3 regions of the Streptomyces sp. NPDC007863 genome follow, and region 2 is predicted to be linked to each of the others. Evidence: riboswitches for the same ligand, from Rfam matches in the RefSeq annotation. Region 2 holds a riboswitch; each other region holds the start of a gene.
What was found. Region 2 has a riboswitch for cobalamin ahead of ABZ621_RS33340 (energy-coupling factor ABC transporter permease). Riboswitches for the same ligand answer to the same signal wherever they lie in the genome.
Positions count from the first base shown of each region.

Region 1 (4,248 bases), on a different contig from region 2:
CCTATCGCCCGACCGTGACCCCGGAGGAGAGCACCCATGTCGATACGTTCACGGGTACCACCTCCTCGTTCTCTCGCACGGCCTCCGAAAACGTAGCAGCGGCCACCACGGTCCGCCAACGGGTTTTCTCCAGGCTCTACCGACGCGTGGTGAAGTGGAGGTGGCCGATACCTCGACAGCAGGGAGCGATCCTTCTGATGACCGCACAGCCCGCATGCCCTGAGCGCAACAGTCCCGAGCGCGCTGCGCGCACGGACATCCCGCCGTTCAAGCCTTCTCTCGTCAAAGCGGTGTTCAGGGACGTGACCCCGATGCACGTCTCACGGTCGGCCGCGTGGGCCGCCGCGTCGGTGACGGGGACGGTGCTGGCGGAGATCATCGACGGCGCGAGGCGAGCGGCGGCGGAAGAGGCCCGGAGGAAGCTGACGCCCGCGGACCTCGTCTCGGCGATCGACCGGAACGTCGAGGTGGAGGTGGGGACCGCGTGGTACGAGCACAGCCCGACGTTCAGGGGCCTGACCGGTGACGTACACGATGTCGAGGGCGTCCTTGTGGCTCCTCCTCGACGCCGCAGGTCGCGCAAACCGAGTGCCGTGGTCGGCGCCCACAGGTTCGAGACCGGGGTCAAGAGGCTGCTGTCGAGCCGGGGGGTGACGGCCGTCCCCGCGATGGTCCGCGACCTGGACGGAATCGCCAGCGCGTTCCTGACGGACCTCGCCCGGGACGCGGCCATGGTCGTCCGCGAGGGCGGGGTGAAGCGCTTCGGCTCGGTCACCCTGGTGACGCCGGGCGAACCGGGCACGCCCCCTCCCCTCGACGGTTCTCTCCAAGCGCTGTCCGTCCGCAGTGGGGCCAGTCGGACCATCGGCAAGGACGATGTCCTGGCCGCCACCACGATGCAGTTGTTCGGCGACGTCCGGCAGCAGGCCCTCGCCCGAGCACGCGAGGCGACCCCGAACACTCGCTTCGGGACTGACGATCCAGGGTGCGGAGGCGGCCGACCCCTTCGTCGTACCCGCACGACCCGAGGCGCCACGCTCGGGACGTGAGCAGCCAGGGGCCCGTGGCCGATGCGAGTACCGGATCGCGTGACCCCGGGGACGACGGCGGAGTCGCGTCACGGTCACCATCACGACCGTCGGCGACGAAGCGCGGCGGGGGATCTTCCCGTGGGCCGGCGCAGTGGAGATCCCTGGGTGTGGATTCGGTTGGGGTGGCCCGAGTCGGTCGAGCCACCCTGCCCGCCTCCTGCGGTCGGTTGTTCATGTCCGCGGTCTCTCCGACGGACCCGTCTCGCATTCGGCGGGACGGCTTCCCGTCAGCTCACCAAGGTCCTCATCGACAAGGCAGTCAACCAGCATCTGCTCCCATGCAGTTCACAAGCGCCGCCCTGTCCTGGATCACCGACGGCGAGATCGTCCGGCCGTTGTCTCCCCGATCCAGGTTGTACTCTCCCCGGATGACCGCGACCTTCGACGAGACCGTCCGCGCCCGTCTGCAGGCCCCCAACATCTGGTACGTCGGCACGGTGTTCGCCGACGGAGCTCCGCAGGTCAGCCCGATGTGGGTGGATCTGGAGGGCGAGGGCGAGCTGATGTTCAACACGTCGGTGGGTCGGGTGAAGGAGGAGAACCTGCGCCGCGACCCGCGCGTCTACCTCTCGCACGCGGACGCCGCCGATCCCTTCGACAGGGTGCAGATCAACGGGGTGGTATCCCGCTTCATCGAGGGCGAGGAGGCGCGCGACCGGATGGACCAGCTGGCCCGCAAGTACCTCGGCAGCGAGCGCTTCGAGTGGCTCATGCCGGGGGAACGGCGCGTCGCGGTCATCGTCCGCCCGGTCAAGGTGCGGCACATCGTCGGGGTGGAGCGCTTCCGGCCCGGCGGCCCCGTCCCCGCTCCCTGACTGACACACTCACCGCGCGCCGGTCGCCCCCTCGGCAGACGGCAGGCGGCGGGCGGCAGGACGGAGGTCTGTCGGCGGAAGCCCGACCCGTGCTTGATACGAATTTCCAGAGGAACGGGGCCTCGGACTGCCAGACGGGACCGTCCCCGAAGCAGCGGGGAGCAAAGGGGGGTTCTCTCGGGCGTCGAGAAGCTCGTCCGGTTCATCCCCTGCGGGCGCAGGGAGCAGCGCTGGACGAGTTGACCAGCGAACATGCGGTCGGGATCATCCCCGCGGGTGCAGAGAGCAGAAGCCAGCGTCCAGTAGACACTGCCCAAGGGTGACGGGTCCACCCCTACCCAGACGGGCGCGTTCCGGCTGACGTGGCCGCCGTCGCCTTCGGGGTCCACCAGCACCGGAGAAATACGAGGTACCGCGGTGTGGTTCGGGTACTTCGGGTACCTCGCGGTCGAGATGCCGGACGGCCGAGGAGGCGGGGTTCGGCCGCCGCCTCGGAGGTCACGAGGGGCGTGCACGCGCATACGCACGCCCTTTTGACGCGGGCGCCGTGGATCGTAGGATCAGCAGGTCATCACCGCGACGGGAGACAGGAAGCCGGTGCGATTCCGGCACGGTCCCGCCACTGTGACCGGGGAGTGCACCCTTCGGCATGCCACTGCGCCGTGCGTGGGAAGGCAAGGGGAGCGTCGATCCGGGAGTCAGGACACTGGCCTGTCGCGGGCCCGATCCGAGGAGCGCGGACTCCCCAGGAGGCTTCACTTGTACGACCGTTCCATGCTGTTCACCCCTGCCCGCCGGCGCCGTGCCCTGCGCGCCGCGGCCACGGCCGTCGCCCTGTCGGCGGCCCTCCTGACCGCCGGCTGCGGCTCGTCGCAGGTCACGGCCCAGGACACGAAGGCCGCCTCCCCGTCGGGCGGAGGTTTTCCCGTCACCATCGACAACTGCGGTGTGAAGACCACGTACGACAAGGCGCCCGCCCGCGTCGTCACCATCCATCAGCATCCGGCGGAGCTCATGCTCGCCCTGGGGCTGAAGGACCGCATGGTCGGCACCGCCTTCCCCGACTCCGCCGTCCTGCCCGAACTGCGGAAGGACTACGAGTCGATCCCCGAACTGGCGGAGAGGGAGCCGTCCTTCGAGACCGTCCTGGAAGCCGAACCGGACCTCGTGTACGGCGGCTACGGCAGCGCCTTCGACGAGAAGGAGGGCCGCTCCCGCAAGGCGTTCCGGGACGCGGGCGTCGACACCCACCTGAACCGCGAGTACTGCGGGAAGAAGCGGGTGACGATGGAGGACACGTACGAGGAGATCCGTACCGTCGGCACGATCTTCGGCGTGTCCGACCGCGCCGACCAGCTGGTCTCCGACCTCCGGGCGCGGGTCGGGAAGGCCTCCGCCGCCGTCAAGGGCGCGCCGCCGGTGCCCGTCTTCGTGTACGACAGCGGTGACAAGGCGGCCTTCACCGCGGGCGGCAAGAGCCTCGGCACCGAACTGATCCGGCTGGCCGGTGGCACGAACGTCTTCGCCGACCTCGACGACGTCTTCGGCGACGTCTCCTGGGAGCAGGTCGTCGAACGCCGGCCGGAGGTCATCGCAATCTACGACTACGCGGGCGCCGGGAGCGTCGAGCAGAAGAAGGAGTTCCTGCTCGGCCAGCCCGCTCTGAAGGACGTGCCGGCCATCAGGAACAAGCGGTTCGTCGTGCTGCCGTTGACCGCCACCCTGGTCGGCGTGCGGTCGGCGTACGCGGTGGACGATCTGGCCCGTGGCATCCGGCCCGAGAGCTTCCGGTGACGGCCCCGGTCACCGACGCCGCCTCCGGGCGGGTCGCGCGACCGGGGGGACGGGACGACGGGCGGGCCGGGCCGGGCCGGCCGGCCGGTCTCGCCGTCGTCCTCGTGGTCCTGGCCGTCCTGCTGGTGGTCTCCGCCACGGCGGGCCTGGCGATCGGCTCGGTCCACGTGCCGCCCGGCCAGGTGTGGGGCATCGTGACGCACGCGCTGGGCGCCGACTGGGTGGAACCGGACTGGTCGCGGGCGCGCGAGACCATCGTGCTGGACGTCCGCGCGCCCCGCGTCCTGCTCGGGGCCGTGGCCGGCGCCGGACTGGCGGTCGTGGGGACGGCCCTGCAGGCCCTGATCCGCAACCCGCTCGCCGAGCCGTACCTGCTCGGGGTCTCCTCCGGGGCGTCCCTGGGCGCCGTGGTGGTGATCGTGTTCGGGGTCACCCTGTTCGGGCCGGTGTCGCTGTCGGTCGCCGCGTTCGCGGGGGCACTCGGTGCGTTGCTGCTCGTCTACGCCACGGCCCGCACCGGCGGCAGGATCACCTCGGCACGGCTGGTC
Region 1 is NZ_JBEYEI010000010.1:19,135-23,382, forward strand. Features, by position in the region: gene ABZ621_RS17050 (hypothetical protein) at 198-1,049, shown strand; gene ABZ621_RS17055 (TIGR03618 family F420-dependent PPOX class oxidoreductase) at 1,460-1,906, shown strand; cobalamin riboswitch at 2,455-2,636, shown strand; gene ABZ621_RS17060 (ABC transporter substrate-binding protein) at 2,681-3,700, shown strand; gene ABZ621_RS17065 (iron ABC transporter permease) at 3,697-4,248, shown strand, end outside.
Region 1: it holds a riboswitch for cobalamin, as region 2 does, so the genes downstream of both, ABZ621_RS17060 (ABC transporter substrate-binding protein) here and ABZ621_RS33340 (energy-coupling factor ABC transporter permease) in region 2, are expected to answer to the same signal.

Region 2 (4,248 bases):
GGTCGGGGCACGAGCCGTTGCACGCGGGGTTCGTGGGGCCGGGGATGCTGGACGGGGCCTGTCCCGGGGAAGTGTTCACGTCGCCTGTTCCGATGCAGATGGTGCGGGCGGCGGCGGCCGTGGACAGTGGGGCCGGGGTGCTGTTCGTGGTGAAGAACTACACCGGGGACGTGCTCAACTTCGAGATGGCCGCCGAACTCGCCGAGGACGAGGGCATCCAGGTGGCCAAGGTGCTCGTGGACGACGACGTGGCCGTGACGGACAGTCTGTACACGGCGGGGCGGCGCGGGACCGGGGCCACGCTGTTCGTGGAGAAGATCGCGGGGGCGGCGGCCGAGGAGGGCGCGCCGCTGGAGCGGGTGGAGGCGCTGGCGCGGCGGGTGGTCGCGCGGTCGCGGTCGTTCGGGGTGGCGCTGAGCGCGTGCAGCACGCCCGCGAAGGGCGGTCCGACCTTCGATCTTCCGCCGGGAGAACTGGAGTTGGGGGTCGGGATCCACGGCGAGCCCGGGCGGGAGCGGCGCGGGATGATGACCGCCGGGGAGATCGCCGAGGTCGCCGTCGACGCCGTCCTGGACGACCTGCGGCCCTCGGACCCCGTCCTGCTGCTGGTGAACGGCATGGGCGGGACTCCGCTCCTGGAGCTGTACGGGTTCAACGCGGAGGTGCGGCGCGTGCTGGACGCCCGGCGGGTGCCCGTGGCGCGCACGCTGGTCGGGAACTACGTGACCTCGCTCGACATGGCGGGCTGCTCGGTGACCCTGTGCGCCGCCGACGAGGAACTGCTGCGCTTGTGGGACGCGCCGGTGGCCACGCCCGCACTGCGCTGGGGACGGTGAGCGGGCGATGAGCACGGAGACGTACGGCGCCGCGTTCGCGGTGCGGTGGATGGAGGACGTCGCGGCGGCCGTCGACCGGGAGGCCGGGCGGCTCACCGACCTGGACGCGGCGATCGGCGACGCGGACCACGGGGCCAATCTGAAGCGCGGGTTCGCCGCCGTGGCCGAGGCGCTGGCGAAGGAGCCGCCCGCGACACCGGGCGCGGTCCTCGTCACCGCCGGCGGGCTGCTGATCGCGACCGTGGGCGGGGCCTCCGGGCCGCTGTACGGGACGCTGCTGCGGCGCGCCGGGAAGGCGCTCGGCGAGGCCGGGGAGGTCTCGCGGGCGGAGCTGGCGGACGCGCTGGCCGCCGGAGTCGCGGCGGTCGGGCAGCTCGGCGGCGCGGTCCCCGGGGACAAGACGATGCTGGACGCGCTGACACCGGCGGTGGAGGCGCTGCGCGAGTCGTTCGCCGCCGCGCGCTCGGCGGCGGAGGCGGGCGCGCTCGCGACCGTGCCGCTGCGGGCCCGCAAGGGCCGGGCCAGCTATCTCGGCGAGCGGTCGGTCGGGCACCAGGACCCGGGGGCGACGTCCTCGGCGCTGCTGTTCGCCGCTCTGGAGGAGGTGGCGGCCCGATGAGCGGGGAGCGGGTCGGGATCGTGCTGGTCTCGCACAGCGCGGCCGTCGCCGCCGCCGTCGCGGAGCTGGCCCGCGGGCTCGCGGGCGGCGGCGACCTCGCTCCGGTCGCGCCGGCCGGCGGCACCCCCGACGGCGGTCTCGGTACGAGCTCCGAGCTGATCGCCGCGGCGGCGAAGTCCGTCGACGCGGGCGCCGGGGTGGCCCTCCTGGTGGACCTGGGCAGCGCGGTCCTCACGGTGAAGGCCCTCCTCGCGGAGGGCGACGAACTCCCGGCGGGGGCCCGGCTCGTGGACGCCCCGTTCGTCGAGGGCGCGGTGGCCGCGCTGGTGACGGCGAGCGCCGGCGGCGACCTCGACGCGGTCGCGGCCGCGGCCTCGGAGGCGTACGACTACCGCAAGGTCTGACCCGCCCGCCGCCGCCGACCGCCCGCCGCCGTCACACTCCCGCCGTCGCGGGTGCGTGACGGCGGGAGCGGCCCGGCGGGAGGCCGTGCCGGCGGGAGAAGGCGCGGGAGAAGGCGAACTCGGAGGCGTAGCCGACGGATCGGGGGCGCGTACGCCACCGACTGGGGCGGGGAGTCGGCCGTCCACTCGGAGCCGATCCCGGCGTACGACGGCGCCCGCGAGGCGCTCGGCGCGTTCGTCGCGACGCTGGACCTGGGCGACCCGGCCGCCGCCGGGCGGGCGTTGCCGGAGGTCGTCGACGCGGACGAGCCGCCGCTGCGCGTCTTCCTCGGCACCCAGGGCAACGAGATGCCGCCCCGGGTCCACGCCGACCGGCTGGAGACCTGGGCGCAGTGGCAGGAGCTGTCGGTGCGGGCGCAGGGCTGAGCACGGAGGCGCTGGGCGCCGGCGCCATGGTCAGGCGTTTCAGAGCGCAAGTGACCGACCCCGCATTGTGATGAAGCAGGTCAACACACTAATGTCACAGGGCCTTGGTGTTCGGGAAACCGGTGCAGTACCGGTGCGGCCCTCGCCACTGTGATCGGGAGGTCCGGCTCCGTCCCTTCGGGGAAGCCACTGCTCCGCCGCGGGAGACCGTCGCGGGGTGGGAAGGCGGAGTCGGGCGGCACTACCGTCAGCCAGGAGACCGGCCAGGGCGCGTTGTCCATCCACGAGGTGCTGGAGAGGGTCTCCCGATCATGCATATCGCCGAGGGGTATCTGCCCCCCGTCCACGCGGCCGCCTGGGGCGTCGCGTCGGCTCCGTTCGTCGTCCACGGCGTCCGCGCGCTCACCCGCGAGGTGCGCGCCAACCCCGAGTCCACCCTGCTGCTCGGCGCCTCCGGCGCCTTCACTTTCGTCCTGTCCGCGCTCAAACTGCCCTCGGTGACCGGCAGTTGCTCCCACCCTACGGGTACGGGGCTGGGCGCCATCCTGTTCCGGCCACCGATCATGGCGGTGCTCGGAACGATCACCCTGCTGTTCCAGGCCCTGCTGCTCGCCCACGGCGGGCTGACCACGCTGGGCGCGAACGTCTTCTCGATGGCGATCGTCGGACCGTGGGCCGGCTACGGCACGTATCTGCTGGTCCGGCGGTCCGGGGCGCCGCTGATGGTGGCGGTGTTCTTCGGCGCGTTCGTCGCCGACCTCTCCACCTACTGCGTGACCAGCGTCCAGCTGGCCCTCGCCTTCCCCGACCCGGGCAGCGGCGTGGCGGGCTCGCTCGCCAAGTTCGGCGGGATCTTCGCGGTGACGCAGATTCCGCTCGCGGTGAGCGAGGGGCTGCTGACCGTCCTGGTCATGCGGCTGCTCACCCAGTCCAGCAAGGGCGATCTGCTGCGGCTCGGCGTGCTCGGCGCGCCGAAGACGGCGGAGCGGCGCGAGGAGGCGACGGCGTGATGAGCAAGAACGCGAAGATCAACGGTCTGCTGCTCCTGCTGGTGGCGGCGCTGGCCGTGCTTCCCCTGGCGCTGGGGCTCGGCGACCACAAGGAGGAGCCGTTCACCGGCGCCGACGGCGAGGCGGAGGCGGCGATCACGGAGATCGAGCCGGACTACGAGCCGTGGTTCTCGCCGCTGTACGAGCCGCCGTCCGGCGAGATCGAGTCGGCGCTGTTCTCGCTGCAGGCGGCGCTCGGCGCCGGTGTCCTCGCGTACTACTTCGGGCTGCGGCGCGGGCGGCGGCAGGGCGAGGAGCGGGCGGCGGCCCGTGCCGGGGGCGGCGCGTCCGCACCGCACGCGGACAAGGACGCGTAGCCGCCGATGCTGCCGATCGACGCGGCGGCGCACAGCAGTCGCTGGCGCCGCCGCCATCCGGCGGAGAAGGCCCTGCTCGGTTTCGGTCTGACGCTGTGCGCGGTGTGCCTGCCGCCGTGGCCGGGGGCGCTCCTGGTCGCCGCGGCGACCCTCGCCGTGCTGCTCGGTCCGGCCGGTGTGCCGGGCCGGCAGCTGTGGCGGGCCTTCCGGATCCCGCTGGGCTTCTGCGTCACGGGAGCCGTTCCGCTGCTGTTCTCGGTGGGCGGGTCCGGTGGTCTCGTCGCCTGGGCACCGGACGGTCCGGTGCACGCCGGCGAGCTGTTGCTGCGGACGGCGTCGGCCTCGCTGGGCGTGCTGCTGTTCGCCTTCACCACGCCGGTGTCGGACGTGCTGCCGCGGCTCGTTCGGGCCGGGGTGCCGGCGCCGGTGGTGGACGTGGCCCTGGTGATGTACCGGATCGTGTTCCTGCTGCTCGACGCGCAGAGCAAGGTGCGGCAGGCGCAGGCGGCGCGGCTCGGGGCGACGACCCGGGCCGCGGTGTGGCGCTCGATGGCGGGGCTGGGCGCGACCTCGTTCGTGCGGGCCTTCGACCGGGCG
Region 2 is NZ_JBEYEI010000027.1:76,358-80,605, reverse strand. Features, by position in the region: gene dhaK (dihydroxyacetone kinase subunit DhaK) at 1-836, shown strand, start outside; gene dhaL (dihydroxyacetone kinase subunit DhaL) at 844-1,455, shown strand; gene ABZ621_RS33350 (PTS fructose transporter subunit IIA) at 1,452-1,859, shown strand; gene ABZ621_RS33345 (hypothetical protein) at 1,911-2,285, shown strand; cobalamin riboswitch at 2,346-2,568, shown strand; gene ABZ621_RS33340 (energy-coupling factor ABC transporter permease) at 2,597-3,295, shown strand; gene ABZ621_RS33335 (energy-coupling factor ABC transporter substrate-binding protein) at 3,295-3,651, shown strand; gene cbiQ (cobalt ECF transporter T component CbiQ) at 3,658-4,248, shown strand, end outside.

Region 3 (4,248 bases), on a different contig from region 2:
CCCAGGAAGGCGCCGCCGGTGACGGACACCAGGCCGCCGCCGGCACCGAGGACGACGACCGCGACCGCGCCGGTCGACGCGCCGGAGGAGACGCCGAGGACGAAGGGGTCGGCGAGCGGATTGCGCAGCAGCGACTGCATCACGGCGCCGCAGACGGCGAGCCCGGCCCCGCACACGGCGGCGAGGAGGGTGCGGGGCAGCCGCAGGTCCCAGACGATGCCCTCGCGGATCGCGCTCAGGCCGGACGGCTCTCCGCCGAGGCGCGCGGCGACGACGGACCAGGCGTCGGCGACCCGGATGTCGGCCGGACCGAGGGTGACGGCGAGCGCGACCGAGACGCAGAGGAGAGCGACCCCGGCCGCCCCCGCGAGCGGCGTGAGCGCCCGGGAGGACCGCGCGGAGGCGGAGCCGGAGGCGCCGGAGGCAGCGGAAGTGGAGGCGGGGGAGGAGGCGGGGGTCACTTCGTGAGCCCGTGCGTGCGCAGGGCGGCCGCCAGCTGCTCGATGCCTTCCACGGTGCGGATGGTGGGGTTCATGGCCTGGCCGCTGAGGATCACGTACCGCTTCTTCCGGACCGCCGTCATGTTCCGGGTGACCGGGTGCGACTCCAGGAACTCGATCTTCTTCGCGGCGCTCTCGGCCGACTGCGCCTTGCGGGTCAGGTCGGCGATCACCAGCACGTCGGGGTCGCGGTCCACGACCGTCTCCCAGTTGATCTGCGGCCACTCCTCCTTCGTGTCGTCGAAGACGTTCCGCACGCCGAGCGTCCCGCTGATGATCCCCGGCGCGCCGCAGCAGCCGGCCATGTACGGCCCCTGGGAGTCGGAGAACCAGTACAGGACGGACGCGTCGCCGAAGTCGGCCCCGGCCTTGGCCTTCTCGACCCGGGCGCGGAGCTCCCCGACGAGCTTCTCGCCGCGCTCCGGAACCCCGAAGATCCGTGCCAGGTCGCGGACTTCGCCGTACACGGCGTCCATCGTGAGCGGCTCGGTGCGCACGCCGTCGCCGTCGCCGCCGTTGTCCTTGCCGACGCAGTCGGCGGGGGAGAGGTACGTGGGGACGCCGAGCTTCGTGAACCGCTCGCGCGGTGCCACGCCGCCCTTGCCCAGGGTGTAGAGGAAGGAGGCGCTGACGAAGTCGGGTTCGGCGTCGAGGACCTTCTCGAACGACGGGTAGCGCTCGGCGAGCCGGGGCACGGACGCGTTCGCCTTCTCCAGGCCCTTGAGCACCGGGTCCGTCCAGGTGGCGGTGCCCGCCATCCGGTCGGCGAGGCCGAGGGAGAGCAGGATCTCGGCCGACCCCTGGTCGAGGGCGACGGCCCGGCGGGGTGCGGCGGCGACCTCGACGCGCTGTCCGCAGTTGTCGAGGCGGACGGGGTACCCGGCGCCGTCCGCCGCCTTCGCCCCGGACGGGCCGGGCGACGCCGCCCCGCCGGCGCCGCAGCCGGCCACGAGCACGGCACCGGCCACCAGCAGCACGGCGGAACGGGCGGAGCGAGAAGAACCGGCGGAACGGGAGGGACGGACGGAACGAGCGGTGTGTGCGAAGGGCACGGGGAACGGCACGGGGAAGGATCCTCTGCGTCACGGCTCATGCGCGGAGCCTGATGTACGGTGCTCCCCGGACGCCGTACGACCGCCGCCCGGGCCGCCAGCAGGTCTTCGGACTCGGGGTCGTCCGGACGGAACGCCTTCCCAGGCCCCCTCGGGGCCCAGTGGCCGATGTCCCGCCCGTCACCCTCACCGCTGCGCGTCAGTTCCGGATTCCCACCGGATTCCCTGACCTCCGCACGGACCGCGTGGATCCGTGCAGGGGTGCGACTGGCCCCGGCAAATTACCACAACCGGATCTTGCTCCCCGGCGGGGCTACTCGCCTGCGGCGGCGCCCGCGCGGGCCGCCGGCGCGTCGAGCTCGGCGGGCAGGTCGCGGACGCCGAGGCGCAGGTGCTCGACGTGGTGCAGCGCCTGGTCGAGGAGTTCGGCGACGTGGTTGTCGTAGAGGGCGTAGACGATCGAGCGGCCGTGGCGCTCGCCGGTCACCAGACCGAGGTTGCGCAGCAGCCGGAGCTGGTGGGAGCAGGCGGAAGGCTCCATGCCGACGGCCGTCGCCAACTCCCCGACCGAGGACGGCCCTTCGCGCAGGCGCGCCAGGATGTACAGCCGCGAGGGCGTGGCGAGGGCCTGGAGCGTCGCGGCGACGTCGGTGGCGCCGACCGCGTCGAGGCGTTCGCGCGTGGTGCTGGTGGCAATCGGTCCGTGGCCCATGGGACCATGATACGGACGACACCTGAAGACCTATTCATGTGTTCCTGTATGGTGGGCGCATCGTCCGCCGGCCCCGTGAAGGGTTGCTTCGTCATGTCCTCCGTCCTGCAGAGCTCCGGGCCGCAGACCCCCGCCGCCCCGACGCCCCGCCCCGACCGCGTACCGCCCCGCCGGCGCACCCGCGTCCTGGCGCTGCCCGAAGCCCGCTGGGCGCTCGCGGCCCTGCTGCTCTTCCTGGCCGCCCTCCCGCTGTACCTGCTCGGCGCGCCGGCCTGGCTGTGGGGCCCGCTGTTCGCGGCCACGTACGCCACCGGCGGCTGGGAGCCGGGCTGGGAGGGCCTGAAGGCCCTCCGGGAACGGACCCTGGACGTGGACCTCCTGATGGTGGTCGCCGCGCTGGGCGCCGCCGCCATCGGACAGGTCCTCGACGGCGCGCTGCTCATCGTCATCTTCGCGACCTCCGGCGCGCTGGAGGCCGTCGCCACCGCCCGGACCGCCGACTCCGTACGCGGCCTGCTCGACCTGGCGCCGGAGACGGCGACACGGCTCGCGGACGACGGCACGGAGGAGGTCGTCCCGGCAGGCTCCCTCGCCGTCGGCGACGTCGTCCTCGTCCGGCCCGGCGAGCGGATCGGCGCCGACGGCGGCGTGCTCGCCGGCGCGAGCGACGTCGACCAGGCCACCATCACCGGCGAACCGCTGCCCGTGGCCAAGCAGCCGGGCGACGAGGTCTTCGCCGGCACCCTGAACGGCTCCGGCGCCCTGCGCGTGCGGGTCGGGCGCGACCCCTCCGATTCGGTGATCGCCCGGATCGTGGCGATGGTCGAGGAAGCCGCCGAGACCAAGGCGCCGACCCAGCTCTTCATCGAGAAGGTCGAGCAGCGCTACAGCCTCGCCATGGTCGCCGTCACCCTGCTGATCTTCACGATCCCGCTGCTCCTGGGCTCCGACCTCCGGTCCACCCTGCTCCGGGCGATGACCTTCATGATCGTCGCCTCCCCGTGCGCCGTCGTCCTCGCCACCATGCCCCCGCTCCTCTCCGCCATGGCCAACGCCGGCCGCCACGGCGTCCTGGTGAAGTCCGCCGTGGTCATGGAACGCCTCGGCCAGATCGACGCGGTGGCCCTGGACAAGACCGGCACCCTGACCGAGGGCACCCCGTACCTCACGGACCTGCACCCCCTCACCGTCTCCGCCCCCGACGCCCCCGGTGCCGACGCCCTCGACGCCGACGCGCTCCTGCGGGCCGCCGCGGCGGCCGAGTACCCCAGTGAGCACCCTCTCGCCCGCGCCGTCGTGGAAGCGGCCCGCGCGCGGGGACTGGAGCTGCCCCCGGCCGAGGACTTCGCCTCCACCCCCGGCACGGGCGTCAGCGCCACCGTGGACGGCCGTGCCGTCGCCGTCGGCGGCCCCGCGCGCCTCCTCGACGACCCCGCGCACCCGGCCGCCGTCCTCGCCGCCGCACTGGAGGAGCAGGGGCGCACCGCCGTCGTCGTCACCGTCGACGGCCGCCCGGCCGGTGTCCTCGGGATCGCCGACCGGCTCCGCCCCGAGGCCGCCCACGCGACCCGCGCCCTCGCCGAACTGACCGGCGGCGCGCCGGTCCTGGTCACCGGCGACAACCCGCGCGCCGCCGCCCGCCTCGCCGCCGACGTCGGCATCACCGACGTACGGGCCGGGCTCCTGCCCCAGGACAAGGTCGCCACCGTCCAGGAGCTCCGGAACGCCGGCGCCAAGGTCCTGGTCGTCGGGGACGGCGTCAACGACGCCCCCGCCCTCGCCGCCGCCCACGTCGGCATCGCCATGGGCCGGGCGGGCTCCGACCTCGCCCTGGAGACCGCCGACGCCGTCGTCGTACGTGACGAACTCGCGACCATCCCCACCGTGGTGAACCTGTCCCGCAGGGCCCGCGCGCTGGTGATCCAGAACCTCGTCATCGCGGGCACGTTCATCGCCGTGCTGGCGGTCTGGGACCTCGTCGGTA
Region 3 is NZ_JBEYEI010000001.1:18,249-22,496, forward strand. Features, by position in the region: gene ABZ621_RS00070 (iron chelate uptake ABC transporter family permease subunit) at 1-461, opposite strand, end outside; gene ABZ621_RS00075 (ABC transporter substrate-binding protein) at 458-1,477, opposite strand; cobalamin riboswitch at 1,655-1,779, opposite strand; gene ABZ621_RS00080 (metalloregulator ArsR/SmtB family transcription factor) at 1,866-2,264, opposite strand; gene ABZ621_RS00085 (heavy metal translocating P-type ATPase) at 2,358-4,248, shown strand, end outside.
Region 3: it holds a riboswitch for cobalamin, as region 2 does, so the genes downstream of both, ABZ621_RS00075 (ABC transporter substrate-binding protein) here and ABZ621_RS33340 (energy-coupling factor ABC transporter permease) in region 2, are expected to answer to the same signal.